4 regions of the Streptomyces sp. S6 genome follow, and region 2 is predicted to be linked to each of the others. Evidence: riboswitches for the same ligand, from Rfam matches in the RefSeq annotation. Region 2 holds a riboswitch; each other region holds the start of a gene.

Region 1 (3,306 bases), on a different contig from region 2:
CGCACGAGCTACGGCAACCGCACGCTGGACCCCTACTCCAAGCTCCTGGAGGGACGGATCGTCTTTCTCGGCGCCCCGGTGGACAACACCTCGGCGAACGATGTGATGGCCCAGCTCATGCACCTGGAGCACCAGGCCCCGGACCAGGACATCTCGCTGTACATCAACTCCCCGGGCGGCTCGTTCACGGCGATGTCGGCGATCTACGACACGATGCGGTACGTCAGCTGCGACGTGGAGACGGTCTGCCTGGGCCAGGCCGGCCGGTCGGCGGCGGTCCTGCTGGCGGCGGGCACGCCGGGGAAGCGGTTCGCGCTGCCGGGCGCGCGGGTGATCGTCGGCCAGCCGGAGCCGGCGGGCGAGTTCGAGGGACAGGCCAGCGACCTCGCGATCGTGGCGGAGGAACTGACGCGCACCCGCGCCCTCCTGGAGGAGCTGCTCGTCCGCCACACGGGCCGCACCCCGGAGCAGGTGCGGGAGGACATCGAGCGGGACAAGGTCCTCGACGCGAGCGCGGCGGTGGAGTACGGCGTCGTCGACGGCGTACTCCCCGTCCGCCGGACGACCGGAAGGTGACGGCGGATGCTGCCGGAACTCCCGCCGCTGCCGGCGCTGACCCGCGCGGAAGCCGAGCTGATCGACCAGTACCTGGCGGCCGTCGACCTGCTGGGCCGGATCAACCCGAGCCGCGACGGCGACACCTACCGGGGCCTGCGGGCGGCCCAGGCGCTGGTGGCGAGGGCGACGGCGCTGCGTGACGCGCTGACGCTGATGCACCAGCGCGGCGAGCACGAGGTGCACGCCGAGACCCTCGCGAGGGCGCTGCGCGTCCTGGACGGCGAGCGCCGTACCGCGCGGGTAACCCTGCCGCCGCCCGCGAGTTGAGGCACAGGCACCCCCTGAAAGCACCCCGGGAAGCACAGAAGCACGCACGCGTGCCGCCTCTTCCCGCCACGCGCGCGTGCCTCCGCCCGTGCTCCCTCCCGGCGACGTACGGGGCTGTCGCGGGGTGCGTGAAGACGCACCGTCCGCGGCCGGTCGGTGAGCGGCGGGGGACGGCGTAGAACCGACCCCCGTTCGGCGTAACGAGGTTTCCCCCGGGCGGCCCTCCCGGGTTGCGCAGCCTGCGGATACGGGGTGCGGAACGGGGCATTCCCACCCTGATCGGCGGGTGCGCAGGTGACGGACACGTGACCGAGATCTGAACTGTTCACCCGAATGGCCCAGTCGTGAGTAAGGCCACAAATCCACGATTCCGCTGGGTATTTCGGTCACGGATGAGTCAAGATCCCTGACTGACGACAAGCCCCCGCCACAAGCGGCGGGGCGATCCGGGTGGACGCCGAGTCCTGCCGCCGCCCGGATGTACCGGTCGACAGGAGTGCATCGGCAGGAGTGGAGGACCCAGGCAGTACGGGTCGCCGGAGCGGTCACGCCATGACCGTGCCGAGCAGCCCTTGGGGTGAAGCCGTGGTGACACGGCCGGGCCAACTTCGCCAGCCCGAATCCGACAGGTCATCCTTCACAGGCGGTTGACGAAGGGTTGCGCATGACTGCGCTCAATCGTGTCCCGTCGATGATGGTCCGAGCCGGTACGGTCTCGGCTTTCGCACTGGCCGCCGTGGGCGGTTCCGTGGTCGTACCGGGCGTCGCCTCCGGCGCCGAGGCGGCCACCGTGTCGACGAAGGCGCTTCAGATCGCCGCGTCCAAGAAGGGCGCCCCGTACAAGTACGGCGCCGCCGGACCGAAGCGGTTCGACTGCTCGGGGCTCACGCAGTACGCGTTCAAGAAGGCGGGCAAGACCCTGCCGCGCACGGCGTCCCAGCAGTACAACAAGACCAAGCACATCTCCTCCGCGAGCCGACAGGCGGGGGATCTGGTCTTCTTCCACTCGGGCTCGAACGTCTACCACGTGGGCATATACGCGGGCGCCGGCAAGGTGTGGCACTCGCCGAAGACCGGTGACGTGGTCCGGCTCCAGAAGATCTGGACCAAGAGCGTCTGGTACGGCCGGGTCAAGTAGTCCCCGGACAGGACGGCCGGGCAGTGGCCGTCCAGGGCAGCTCGATGGAGACCGTCTTGCCGCCCTCCTGGGTGGGCCGCACCTTGAGCCGCCCGCCGCGTTCCGCCGTCAGTGAGCGGATGATCACCATCCCCCGGCCGTTGTCCTGTTGGACGGCGGCCGGGAGGCGTTTGGGGAACCGCGGGTGGCTGTCGGTGACGCCGACGCTGACCTGTTCGTCCCGGTCGAGGACGAGGTCGAGGGTGAAGGTCGGCGACTGCCCCAGGGTGTGCTGGACGGCGTTGGTGGCGAGTTCGGAGACGATGAGGCGGATGGTCTCGGCGAGGTCCGCGCCGGGCGGCAGGCCCCACTCCGCGAGCGTGCCCGCGGTGAAGGTGCGGGCCGCGGCGACCGACACGGGGTCGCTCGGCAGGGTGACGGATGCTTCCAGGTGGTCTGCCATGGCGACGTCGTCCCTTTCCCACGGGACCGGCGTCCGACACGAGGCGGATGGTTCGAGTACGGTCCCGGAACTGGTGCTTCACCGTCAGACTGCCATTTCCGCGACGTCCTGTGCGGCGATCCACCAAGATGTGCATATATCTGTCGCCCGAAGCGGTGAACTCTGCTACGGCAGATCGGATTCGGGCGGCATGTGAGAGGTAATGGGGAGTGAGGAGAAGGGCATGCAACACGGCCCCGCGGTGCGCCGCCGCAAACTGGGCGCGGAACTGCGCTCGTTACGCAATCGGGCCCGGCTGACGAGCGGTGAGGCGGCCCGGCTCGTCGGCTGGCACCAGTCGAAGGTGAGCCGGATCGAGACGGGCACCAGCAGTGCGAAACCGGCCGATGTGGAACTCCTGCTGGACGCCTACGGGGTGGGCGACGAGCGGCTCCGGGAGCTGATGCTCGTGCTCGCCGGCGCCGACGAGGCCGTCGGCCGGGACCACTGGTGGCACGCCTACCGGGGGGTACTGCCGCCCGCCTACCGGGACTTCATCAGCCTGGAGGCGCAGGCGAGCGCGATGCGCACGCTGGAGACGACCGTCGTCCCGGGGCTGCTCCAGACCCCCGAGTACGCCCGCGCGGTGACCCGGTCGGCGCTGGAGGGCGCGGACGAAGGGCAGTTGGACACGCTGGTGGAGGTGCGTCTGGCCCGCCAGGACGTACTGCGCGGGGATCCGCCGCTGCTGCTGAACGCCGTCCTGGACGAGGCGGTGCTGCGCCGCCAGGTGGGCGGGCCCGAGGTGATGGCGGCGCAGCTGGAACGGCTCCTTGAGGACGCGCGGCTCCCCCAAGTGAGG
Region 2 (3,306 bases):
TCGCCGATGCCCCGCTTGGGGACGTTGAGGATGCGGCGCAGGGGGACGGAGTCCTCGGGGTTGGCGAGGACGCGGAGGTAGGCCAGGACGTCCCTGACCTCCTTGCGCTCGTAGAAGCGGACGCCGCCGACGACCTTGTAGGGCAGGCCGACGCGGATGAAGATCTCCTCGAAGACCCGGGACTGGGCGTTGGTGCGGTAGAACACCGCGACATCCCCGGCCTTGGCCTCGCCGTTGTCGGTGAGGCGGTCTATCTCCTCGGCGACGAACTGCGCCTCGTCGTGCTCGGTGTCGGCGACGTAGCCCGTGATGCGGGCGCCCGCACCGGCGTTGGTCCACAGGTTCTTGGGCCTGCGGGACTCGTTGCGCTCGATGACCGCGTTGGCCGCCGAGAGGATCGTCTGCGTGGAGCGGTAGTTCTGCTCCAGCAGGATCGTCGTCGCGCTCGGGTAGTCCTCCTCGAACTGGAGGATGTTGCGGATCGTCGCGCCGCGGAAGGCGTAGATGGACTGGTCGGCGTCGCCCACGACGCAGAGCTCGGCGGGCGGGAGGTCGTGCTCGCTGGGCGGCGTGTCCTGAGAACGGCCGGCGCCGCCCACGAGTTCCCGGACGAGGGCGTACTGGGCGTGGTTGGTGTCCTGGTACTCGTCGACCATCACGTGGCGGAAGCGGCGGCGGTAGTGCTCGGCGACGTCCGGGAAGGCGCGCAGGAGGTTGACCGTCGTCATGATGAGGTCGTCGAAGTCGAGGGCGTTGGCCTCGCGCAGGCGGGACTGGTAGAGCGCGTACGCCTGGGCGAGGGTCTTCTCGAAGCCGTCGGCCGCCTGGGCCGCGAAGTCCTCCTCGTCGATCAGCTCGTTCTTGAGGTTGCTGATCTTGGCGCTGAAGGACTTGGGCGGGAAGCGCTTGGGGTCGAGGTCCAGGTCGCGGCAGACGAGGGCCATGAGGCGCTTGGAGTCGGCGGCGTCGTAGATGGAGAACGACGAGGTGAAGCCGAGCTTCTTGGACTCGCGGCGCAGGATGCGCACGCACGCGCTGTGGAACGTCATGACCCACATCGCGTTCGCGCGCGGGCCGACGAGTTGCTCGACGCGCTCCTTCATCTCACCGGCGGCCTTGTTGGTGAAGGTGATCGCGAGGATCTGGCCCGGGTGGACGCCGCGCGCGGCGAGGAGGTGGGCGATGCGGTGGGTGAGGACGCGGGTCTTGCCGGAGCCGGCGCCGGCGACGATGAGCAGGGGTGAGCCGGCGTGGATCACCGCCTCGCGCTGGTTGTCGTTCAGCCCGTCGACGAGGGCCGCCGGATCGAGGACGGGGCGGGGGGCGCCGTCCCTGTAGTGGGCGTCCCGGTCCGGGGGCAGGTCGAACCTGCCGTCGAACAGGTCGGCCGGGATCTGCTCCGGGGCCTGCTCGTCCTCGGGCGGCGGAGGGGGTTCCTCGGCGTGCCCGCGCGGGGCCTGGAGGTCCGCCAGGAAGCTGTCGTCAAAGAGGCTGCTCATCGCTCTCCGAGTCTAGAGGCCGCCACTGACGACCGGTCCCGGTCCCGGGAATCTCCGCGCTCACCTTCCGGATCGCCCCTATCACAACCTGTGATGACCTGCGGGAACTTCGACACAGGTCACAAAAACGTATCGGGCATATCGCCCGCCAACCTTCACAGAAGTCACACGAATTGGCTACCGTTCCGGTCAAGGCCGCCCGTCCCCCACCGGCGAACGTCGCCGGGCCGCGCGGCCCTCCGCCGAGTCCGGCCCGCCCCCGTGCGCGAGGCAGCCGGAGCCGGGGACCCACCGAGAACCTGGGGCGAATCGGCCGACCCCCGCCGGGGAAGGCCGTAGGGCAACCTTCCGCAGCACGACAGCACGACTCCCGCCCGAGCCCGACAGCTAACCCGGTAGGCGGTACAAGGAAGGAGTCGCCCCCATTGGCGTCGCATCAACGCAGGCTCCCCTGGACGGGCATGCGCGCGTCAGGCGTCAGCGCCCCCGCCCTGGCCACGGCCGCCCTCACGTCCATGGCGATGTTCACCCAGCCCCCCACCGAGGCCGCCCCGCCGGCCGACGACGGCAGACCTACCCTTGAGGACGTCGAGCGCAAACTCGACGCCTTCTACAGCAGTCAGACGGGTTCGAAGAAGGACACGGCCGCCAAGGAGAAGGAGACCAAGCGCGCCAAGACCTTCCTCGACACCGCGGCCCGCTACCGCACGCAGGAGCCCGTGCTCCCGCCGCCGCCCGCCCTGCCGCCGCTCCCGCCCTTCCCGCCGTCGGTCGCCCACGACTTCACGGCGGCGCCGGACAGCGGCCTCACAGCCGTACCCGACGCCTACATACCGGACGTCCACGCCCCCGACAGCTACGAGAAGGCCCCGCTCAGCTCCGAGCGCCTCCCGGACAGCTACGACGCCGTCGCGCCCGCCCCGACACCCCTCCCGGACGCCGACGACGACCCCGAGGGCTACCTCAAGGACGCGAAGTCGGTCGTCCAGAGAAAGCTGAGCAAGGCTCAGGCGCTGCTGTCCTTCCACGCCGTGAACCAGCCGAAGGCGGCGCCCCGGCAGCAGGAGGAGGCGCCGGTCTCCGCCGAGGCGGAGAGAGCGCTCGCGTTCGCGCGGGAGCAGCTCGGCAAGCCGGTGGTCCTCGGCGCGGCGGGCCCCGGCTCCTTCGACGGCCCCGGGCTCACCCAGACCGCCTGGAAATCCGCCGGAGTCGCCCTGCCGCGCACCGCGTTCGGCCAGGTCACCGCGGGCAAACCGATCCGCCTGCCGGACGCCCGCCCCGGCGATCTCGTCTTCTTCCACGACGACATCACCCACGTCGGCATCTACACCGGCGACGGCCGGATGATCCACGCCCCGCGCCCCGGCGCGTACGTCTGCGAGGAGTCCATCCACTTCGCGGGCTCGTCCGAGATCCACAGCGTGGTGCGCCCGGCCTGACGCACGGGTCACCGGCGCCGGGCCACCGCCGGGCGCCGGATCAGGTCCAGAGGACCGCGATGAAGATGTTGACGACGGTCAGCAGGCCGACGGCGGCGAAGAGCGGCTTCTCGACCCGCTCGTCGTCCCGCTTCACGTAGGTCAGCCCCAGGATGACGACCAGCAGCGCCAGCTTGACACCGATCTTGATGTTATTGACGTGCTGGTCGTCCGCTTGGTTGAGCCCGACCAGGATCACGCCGGTGACCAGCATCGTCGCGGCGCCGTGCAGCATGCCGGGGACGAAGCGGGCGGTGCCCTGCCCCATCGCCTTCAGCTGCGTGAGGAACCCGCCGAGCAGCGCGGCGATGCCGATGATGTGCAGGCCG
Region 3 (3,306 bases), on a different contig from region 2:
CCACACCGCGCCGCGGCGGCCCTGTGTCGTCGGCCCCTGTCGTCGTGAGAAAGGCGTCCGCATGCTCTCCGGGAACGGCCGTCACCGTCGCCCCCGCCAGGCACCGGCACTCCTCGTCGCCGCCGGTGTGACCGGCTCCGCGATCGCCATCCCGCTGCTCGGTGCGAGCGGCGCGAGCGCGGCGGACGGGCCGGCCGTCGGGCCGACCGTCTGGGACAAGGTGGCCGGCTGCGAGACGGACAACGCCTGGGACGAGAACACGGGCTCCGGTCAGTTCGGCGGACTGCACATCAAGTTGGAGGACTGGAAGAAGTACGGCGGTCTCACCTACGCCGAGCGCCCCGACCTCGCCTCGCGCAGCGACCAGATCGCGATCGGCCAGAAGATCCTCGCCGACCAAGGGCCGGGTGTCTGGCCGGTCTGCGCGCTCACTTCGGGGCTGACGAAGGAGAGCGGGTCGGGCCCTGTCGCCGACGACACGGGATCGACCGGTACGTCCGGATCGACCGGTAAGCCCGGCTCGTCCGGAGTCACCGACCCGGCCAACGGGGCGGGCTCGACGGGCGGTTCGGGCACCGGCTCCTCGACGACGCCCTCGCCCAAGCCGTCGCCGTCCGCCCCGTCCGCCCCGTCCGCCGTCACGCCCCCCGCGGCCGGTGCCGCCCCCGTGAAGCCGTCGCCCTCGGCTCCTGCCGCCCCCGGTGCGGTCAAGCCCGGTGGTGAGGCCGGTGGGCGGATCACGCCGAGCGCCCCACAGGAATCCGACAGCACGCCCACAGCTCCGTCGAAGGTGGACGAGCCGGACAAACCCGTGCAGAGCGCCGGGTCTTGGAGCCTCGTCGACACGGGTGCGGGTGCGGTCGGCGGGGTCGCCGCTGCTGCCGCGACGATCCCGGTCGCGACCGAGGGGGCCTCGACGCTCTCCGCGGGCGTTGGCACCGGACGGCATCGCGGCCTGAGTGCGGACGAGCCGACGTCGTACACCGTGCGCAGCGGGGACACGCTCACCTCGATCGCCGACTCCCTTGAGCTTGACGGCGGATGGCGCGGCCTCTACGCCGCGAACGAGAAGCTCATCGGGTCCGACCCGAGCGCCATCGTCCCCGGTCAGACGCTGTCTCTCGGGGAGTGAGTGACGGCTGGGGCGGCGTGCGCAAAGGCGTAAAAGCGGGCGGAATCACGGCAGTTCAGCGCCCTGGTTCGCGATGAATGTCCGTTTTGGTGAAAGTGTGGGATGAGTCTCAGAAGCCCTGATCGTCTTTGAAAATCCGCTCGGCGCATGTCTACGGTCGTGACCGCTCGGCAACCCGAGCCCCGATCGCCGCACACGCCGAATCCTGCCGGCGGCTTCCGGGAACAGTCGTCGCGCAAGCGCCGTGGGCAGGAGCGGGGGACCCAAGGTAAGTGCTGGAGACGGTGGTTGACGCCGCCGGAACCGGCTTGGGGTGAAGTCACGGAAGTGACAGGGCAACTCAACCGGCCCTAACCCGACAGCTCACCTCGCAGGCGTCGGTGAGGGGATCGATCCATGCTGTTTTCCGGCAAGGGCAAGCACCGTCGTCCGTCCAAGGCCACCCGTGTCGTCGCGCTCGCCAGTGTCACCGGCGTGGCCGTCGCCGCCCCGCTGATGGCGGCGGGCAGCGCCTCCGCCGCGACCGCCTCCGAGTGGGACGCCGTCGCGCAGTGCGAGTCCGGCGGCAACTGGTCCATCAACACCGGCAACGGGTACTACGGCGGCCTCCAGTTCTCCGCCTCGACCTGGGCCGCGTACGGCGGCACCGCCTACGCCGCGACCGCCAACCAGGCCAGCAAGTCGCAGCAGATCCAGATAGCCGAGAAGGTCCTCGCCTCGCAGGGCAAGGGTGCCTGGCCGAGCTGTGGTGTGGGTCTGTCCGGCGCGTCCTACGGCGGCGGCTCGTCCTCCTCCGGCTCCAACTCCGGTTCCTCGTCCAGCGGTTCGAGCGGCAACCGCTCGGAGGCGCCCGCCTCGTCGCGCTCCACCGAGCGCCAGGCCGCGCCCAAGCAGAGCGCCCCGAAGCCGACGTCCTCCAAGACCGTCACCACGCCGGCCGGCAAGACGGTCAAGAAGGGCGACGGCGAGTACAAGGTCGTCAAGGGCGACACCCTCAGCTCCATCGCGGCCAAGCACAAGGTCGCCGGCGGCTGGCAGAAGCTGTTCCAGCTGAACAAGGACATCATCGAGGACGCGGACCTCATCTACCCGGGTCAGCAGCTGCACCTCAAGTAGGCAGCCCGGTCCCCACAAGCCCCCGCTCCGGTGCGCGTTCCCCCGTGCGCGCCGGGGCGGGTTTGTTTCTGTTCTTTGTTCGCCCCCTGGCCACCCCCTCTTTGTTCCCGGTATGAACAATGAGTACGGTCGGTTCTGTCCCATGGGGTGGTAGGTCGGCTGGCCGAACCCCCGGAGCCGGTTAGGCTCGTCCACGCAGCACCCTCGCGCGCTGCGTACCCGCGTCACATCCCAAGAAGGAGATGCTCGTGCCGTCCATCGACGTCGTCGTAGCCCGGGAAATCCTGGACTCCCGAGGCAACCCCACGGTCGAGGTCGAGGTCGGCCTCGACGACGGCAGCACGGGTCGTGCCGCCGTCCCGTCCGGCGCCTCCACCGGTGCCTTCGAGGCCATCGAGCTGCGCGACGGTGACCCGAACCGCTACCTGGGCAAGGGTGTCGAGAAGGCCGTCCTCGCCGTCATCGAGCAGATCGGCCCGGAGCTCGTCGGCTACGACGCGACCGAGCAGCGCCTGATCGACCAGGCGATGTTCGACCTGGACGCCACCGACAACAAGGGCTCCCTCGGCGCGAACGCCATCCTCGGCGTCTCCCTCGCCGTCGCGCACGCCGCCTCCGAGGCGTCCGACCTGCCGCTCTTCCGCTACCTCGGCGGCCCGAACGCGCACCTCCTGCCGGTGCCGATGATGAACATCCTCAACGGCGGGTCCCACGCGGACTCCAACGTCGACATCCAGGAGTTCATGATCGCGCCGATCGGCGCCGAGTCCTTCTCCGAGGCCCTGCGCTGGGGCACCGAGGTCTACCACACCCTCAAGAAGGTGCTGAAGACCAAGGGCCTGTCCACCGGTCTCGGCGACGAGGGCGGTTTCGCGCCGAACCTCGACTCCAACCGCGCCGCGCTCGACCTCATCCTCGAAGCGATCAAGCAGGCCGGGTACGTCCCCGGCGAGCAGATCGCCCTCGCGCTCGACGTCGCCGCCTCCGAGTTCTACAAGGACGGCAAGTACCTCTTCGAGGGCAAGGAGCGCTCCGCCGCCGAGATGACGGAGTACTAC
Region 4 (3,306 bases), on a different contig from region 2:
TCGTCTGCCACGACAGACCATGATTCACCTTCGAATGTGACCTACGCGACCGTAATAAAGGGTTGACGGGCGGTGAGATAAGCCACCCTCAAAGACTTGCCCAATCCGGGAATAAAGGAGCGCCCCACCGGTGTCGGTGCTGGACGGACCGTCAGACGGAGACGCCGTGCGAGCGGAGGTAGGCCAGCGGGTCGATGTCCGAGCCGTAGTCCGGGGTGGTGCGCATCTCGAAGTGGAGGTGCGGCCCGGTCACGTTGCCCGTGGAGCCCGAGTAGCCGATCGTCTGCCCCTCGCCGACGCTCTGACCGGCCGAGACGGACAGGGACGACAGGTGCGCGTACTGCGCGTAGTAGCCGTCCGCGAGCCGGATGACGACCTGGTTGCCGTACGCCCCGCCCCAGCCCGCCGAGACGACGGTCCCGGAGCCGACGGCCCGCAGCGTGGTGCCCGACGGGACGACGAAGTCGACGCCCGTGTGGTAGCCGCTGGACCACATGCTGCCCGCGACGCGGTAGCCGGTGCCGATGACCGCGCCCTGCACCGGCAGGGTGAAGCCGGAGGAGGACGACACGCTCCCGCCGCCGCCCGCCTTCGAGGAGGAGCGGGTGGACGCCTGGCTGTCCTGGGAGCCCTGCGAGCTCCGCGACTCCTGAGCCTTCTGGGACGACCGCTGCGAGGAGCGGGAGGACTGCGACGACGGGGAGGAGCCCGTGGAACCGCCGCCCGCCGCCTTCGCGCCCAGCGTCAGCCGCAGCCCGGGGTGGATCAGGGACGGGTCGGAGCCGACGGCGTCCCGGTTGTCCCGGTAGATCCGCTGCCAGCCCCCGGCGACGTTCTGCTCCTCGGCGATCTTCGACAGGTAGTCGCCGGAGCGGACCGTGTAGACGGCCGCCGTCCTGCGGGTGGTGGGCGCCGAAACCGGGGTCACCGGGGCGGACTTGACGGTCTGTCCGGGGAGGGAGTCGACGGTGGCCGCGGCGGCGGAGGGGCCGGCCGCGGACGTCGTCTGGGCGTGTGCCCCGGTGGCCCCGATGAGCGGGAGCGCGATGGCCGCGCCACCCGTTCCGGCGACGGCGAGCGAACGCGAGAAGCGAGGCGGCTTCGGGCGGCGGTGCTTACCCCTGGCGGGCATGGAATTCCTCTCCTGCGCCTGCGAGGTGAGCTGTCGGGTGCGGGCAGGAGATGCCCGGCCGCACGGATGCGGCTTTACCCCTAGCCTCTTCCGGAAGACCGGAACAGGCGGTGATTCCTGTGGGTCCCCCGCTCCTGCCGTTTCGCGGTGTGGGTGGGTGCGGTTCCGGGCGGTGGCAGGATTCGGCGTCCGTCCGGATTGCTGGTGAACGTAGGCGACGCGGACTCACGATCACAAGCAGAAGTTGTGTGTGAATTCCCGGCCGTCGATTCGCCACGAGGTTCACGGGCCGTCCGCAGTGCGGACACAACCGGCCCGCATGCCCTATCTCCCTTGAAAACCGCACCGATCGCGTGAACATGACGCGTGACTCAGGGCCAGGAATATGACCCTGGTCACACGTCCGACGTAAGGCGTTTCTTACTCCAGAACGAGACGGATTTAAATCCGCCAATTCGGACAGAAACCTCAGATGCGGCGCAGCCGGAATACCGCCGCGTCCAGATCACCCGTCAATCCGGTCCGCAGCCCGTGATGCGCCAGTACCGCACCCCGGTGAATTTCGCCCGTTTCAAGGCATTCGTACGATGCCGTCGTGTCGATCCCCCGCAGCCGCACCGCGGGAACGGGCTCCCCGTAGTGCTGGGACTGGAGCCAGGCGAGGACGACCGTGTCGTCCCCGCGCACGTACTGCACGGCGCTGAGACCGCCCTCAGGGGCGCGCAGCCGGTGCAGGTCGCCGTGCTGGACCACGGGCCGGATCTTTTTGTAGAGCTCCACCCACTCCCGCGCCTCGGCCAGCTCCGCGTCGGTCCACTCGGAGAGGTCGCCGCCGACCCCGAGCACCCCGGCGAAGGAGCTGACGAACCGGAACTTCAGCGAGCTGACCCGGTGGTTGAGCTGGGTGTTGGGGCTGTCGGTGACCCAGGCGGCCATCACGCGCGCGGGGTGGACCTGGCTGAAGCCGTGCTGGATGGCGAGCCGGTCCAGCGGGTCGGTGTTGTCGGAGGTCCACACCTGGTCGGTACGGCTCAGGATGCCGAGGTCGATCCGCCCGCCGCCGCCCGAGCAGGACTCGAAGGCGACCCCGGGGTGCTTGGCGCGCAGCCGGTCCAGGAGCGCGTACAGCGCGCGCACGTGGTCGACCCACAGGCGCTGCGGGTAGGGGTCGCCAGGCCAGCCGGCGTCGGTGAAGCAGCGGTTGAAGTCCCACTTCACGTAGTCGATCGGGGCGCTGGACAGCAGCGTGTCGAGGCGCTCCCAGAGGTACTCCTGGACGTCCTCGCGCGCAAGGTTGAGCATCAGCTGGTTGCGGAACTCCGTGCGTGTGCGGCCCTCCTGGAACTGCACCCAGTCGGGGTGCGCGCGGTAGAGGTCGCTGTCCGGGTTGACCATCTCGGGCTCGACCCAGATGCCGAACTGCATGCCGAGGCCGTGCACCTGGTCGGCGAGCGGCTTGAGGCCCTGGGGGAAACGGTCGGGGTTGGGCGTCCAGTCGCCGAGGCCCGCGCGGTCGCTGGTGCGCGCCCCGAACCAGCCGTCGTCGACGACGAACAGTTCGACGCCGATGTCGGCCGCCCGGCGCGCGAGGACGAGCTGCTGCTCCTCGGAGATGTCGAAGGTGGTCGCCTCCCAGGAGTTGAACAGCACCGGGCGGTCCTGCGCGGCGTCCGGGATCACGTGCTCGCGCTGGTAGGCGTGCCAGGCGCGGCTGGCGCCGCCGAAGCCGCCGTCGCTCCACAGGGCGGCGAAGACGGGGGTGGTGAAGGAGTCGCCGTCGGCGAGGAGCAGGAGGCCCGACTCGTCGTGTCCGGCGCCGCCGGTGATCTGCACGCGCGCGTCGGGGAGCTGGGCGACGGCGATCCGCCAGGAGCCGGACCAGCCGAGGGCGGCGGTGTAGACCTCGCCGCGCTCCTCGGTGGCGTCGGTGTCGAGGGCGACCCAGGGCAGGTGCGGGTGGCCGGTGTGGCCCCGGCGGCTGCCGATGATCTTCTCGCCGTAGGTCAGGCGCGACCGCGTGAGGCGGGACTCGGCGGCCCAGCGGCCGTGCAGCTGGGACAGGCGCCAGTGCTCGCGGTGCGGCAGCGTCCAGGTCGCGGAGTCGGCGCGCAGCAGCTCCAGCGCCTCGTCCCCGTCGTTCCCGAGGACCGCCCAGCGCTCGACGACGTCCCCGC

Evidence for each region. Region 2 has a riboswitch for cyclic di-AMP ahead of ACVNF4_RS31800 (C40 family peptidase). Riboswitches for the same ligand answer to the same signal wherever they lie in the genome.
Region 1: it holds a riboswitch for cyclic di-AMP, as region 2 does, so the genes downstream of both, ACVNF4_RS32240 (C40 family peptidase) here and ACVNF4_RS31800 (C40 family peptidase) in region 2, are expected to answer to the same signal.
Region 3: it holds a riboswitch for cyclic di-AMP, as region 2 does, so the genes downstream of both, ACVNF4_RS05960 (transglycosylase family protein) here and ACVNF4_RS31800 (C40 family peptidase) in region 2, are expected to answer to the same signal.
Region 4: it holds a riboswitch for cyclic di-AMP, as region 2 does, so the genes downstream of both, ACVNF4_RS23645 (M23 family metallopeptidase) here and ACVNF4_RS31800 (C40 family peptidase) in region 2, are expected to answer to the same signal.

Annotation. Positions count from the first base shown of each region.
Region 1 covers NZ_JBTYMC010000401.1:1,086-4,391, forward strand. The annotation lists gene ACVNF4_RS32230 (ATP-dependent Clp protease proteolytic subunit) at 1-576, shown strand, start outside; gene ACVNF4_RS32235 (hypothetical protein) at 583-885, shown strand; cyclic di-AMP (ydaO/yuaA leader) riboswitch at 1,364-1,546, shown strand; gene ACVNF4_RS32240 (C40 family peptidase) at 1,550-2,023, shown strand; gene ACVNF4_RS32245 (ATP-binding protein) at 2,016-2,465, opposite strand; gene ACVNF4_RS32250 (helix-turn-helix domain-containing protein) at 2,689-3,306, shown strand, end outside.
Region 2 covers NZ_JBTYMC010000384.1:506-3,811, reverse strand. The annotation lists gene pcrA (DNA helicase PcrA) at 1-1,499, opposite strand, end outside; cyclic di-AMP (ydaO/yuaA leader) riboswitch at 1,762-1,916, shown strand; gene ACVNF4_RS31800 (C40 family peptidase) at 1,961-2,938, shown strand; gene ACVNF4_RS31795 (hypothetical protein) at 2,979-3,306, opposite strand, start outside.
Region 3 covers NZ_JBTYMC010000025.1:13,097-16,402, forward strand. The annotation lists gene ACVNF4_RS05955 (LysM peptidoglycan-binding domain-containing protein) at 62-1,132, shown strand; cyclic di-AMP (ydaO/yuaA leader) riboswitch at 1,363-1,524, shown strand; gene ACVNF4_RS05960 (transglycosylase family protein) at 1,529-2,248, shown strand; gene eno (phosphopyruvate hydratase) at 2,491-3,306, shown strand, end outside.
Region 4 covers NZ_JBTYMC010000192.1:1,156-4,461, forward strand. The annotation lists gene ACVNF4_RS23645 (M23 family metallopeptidase) at 152-1,132, opposite strand; cyclic di-AMP (ydaO/yuaA leader) riboswitch at 1,135-1,298, opposite strand; gene ACVNF4_RS23650 (alpha-galactosidase) at 1,601-3,306, opposite strand, start outside.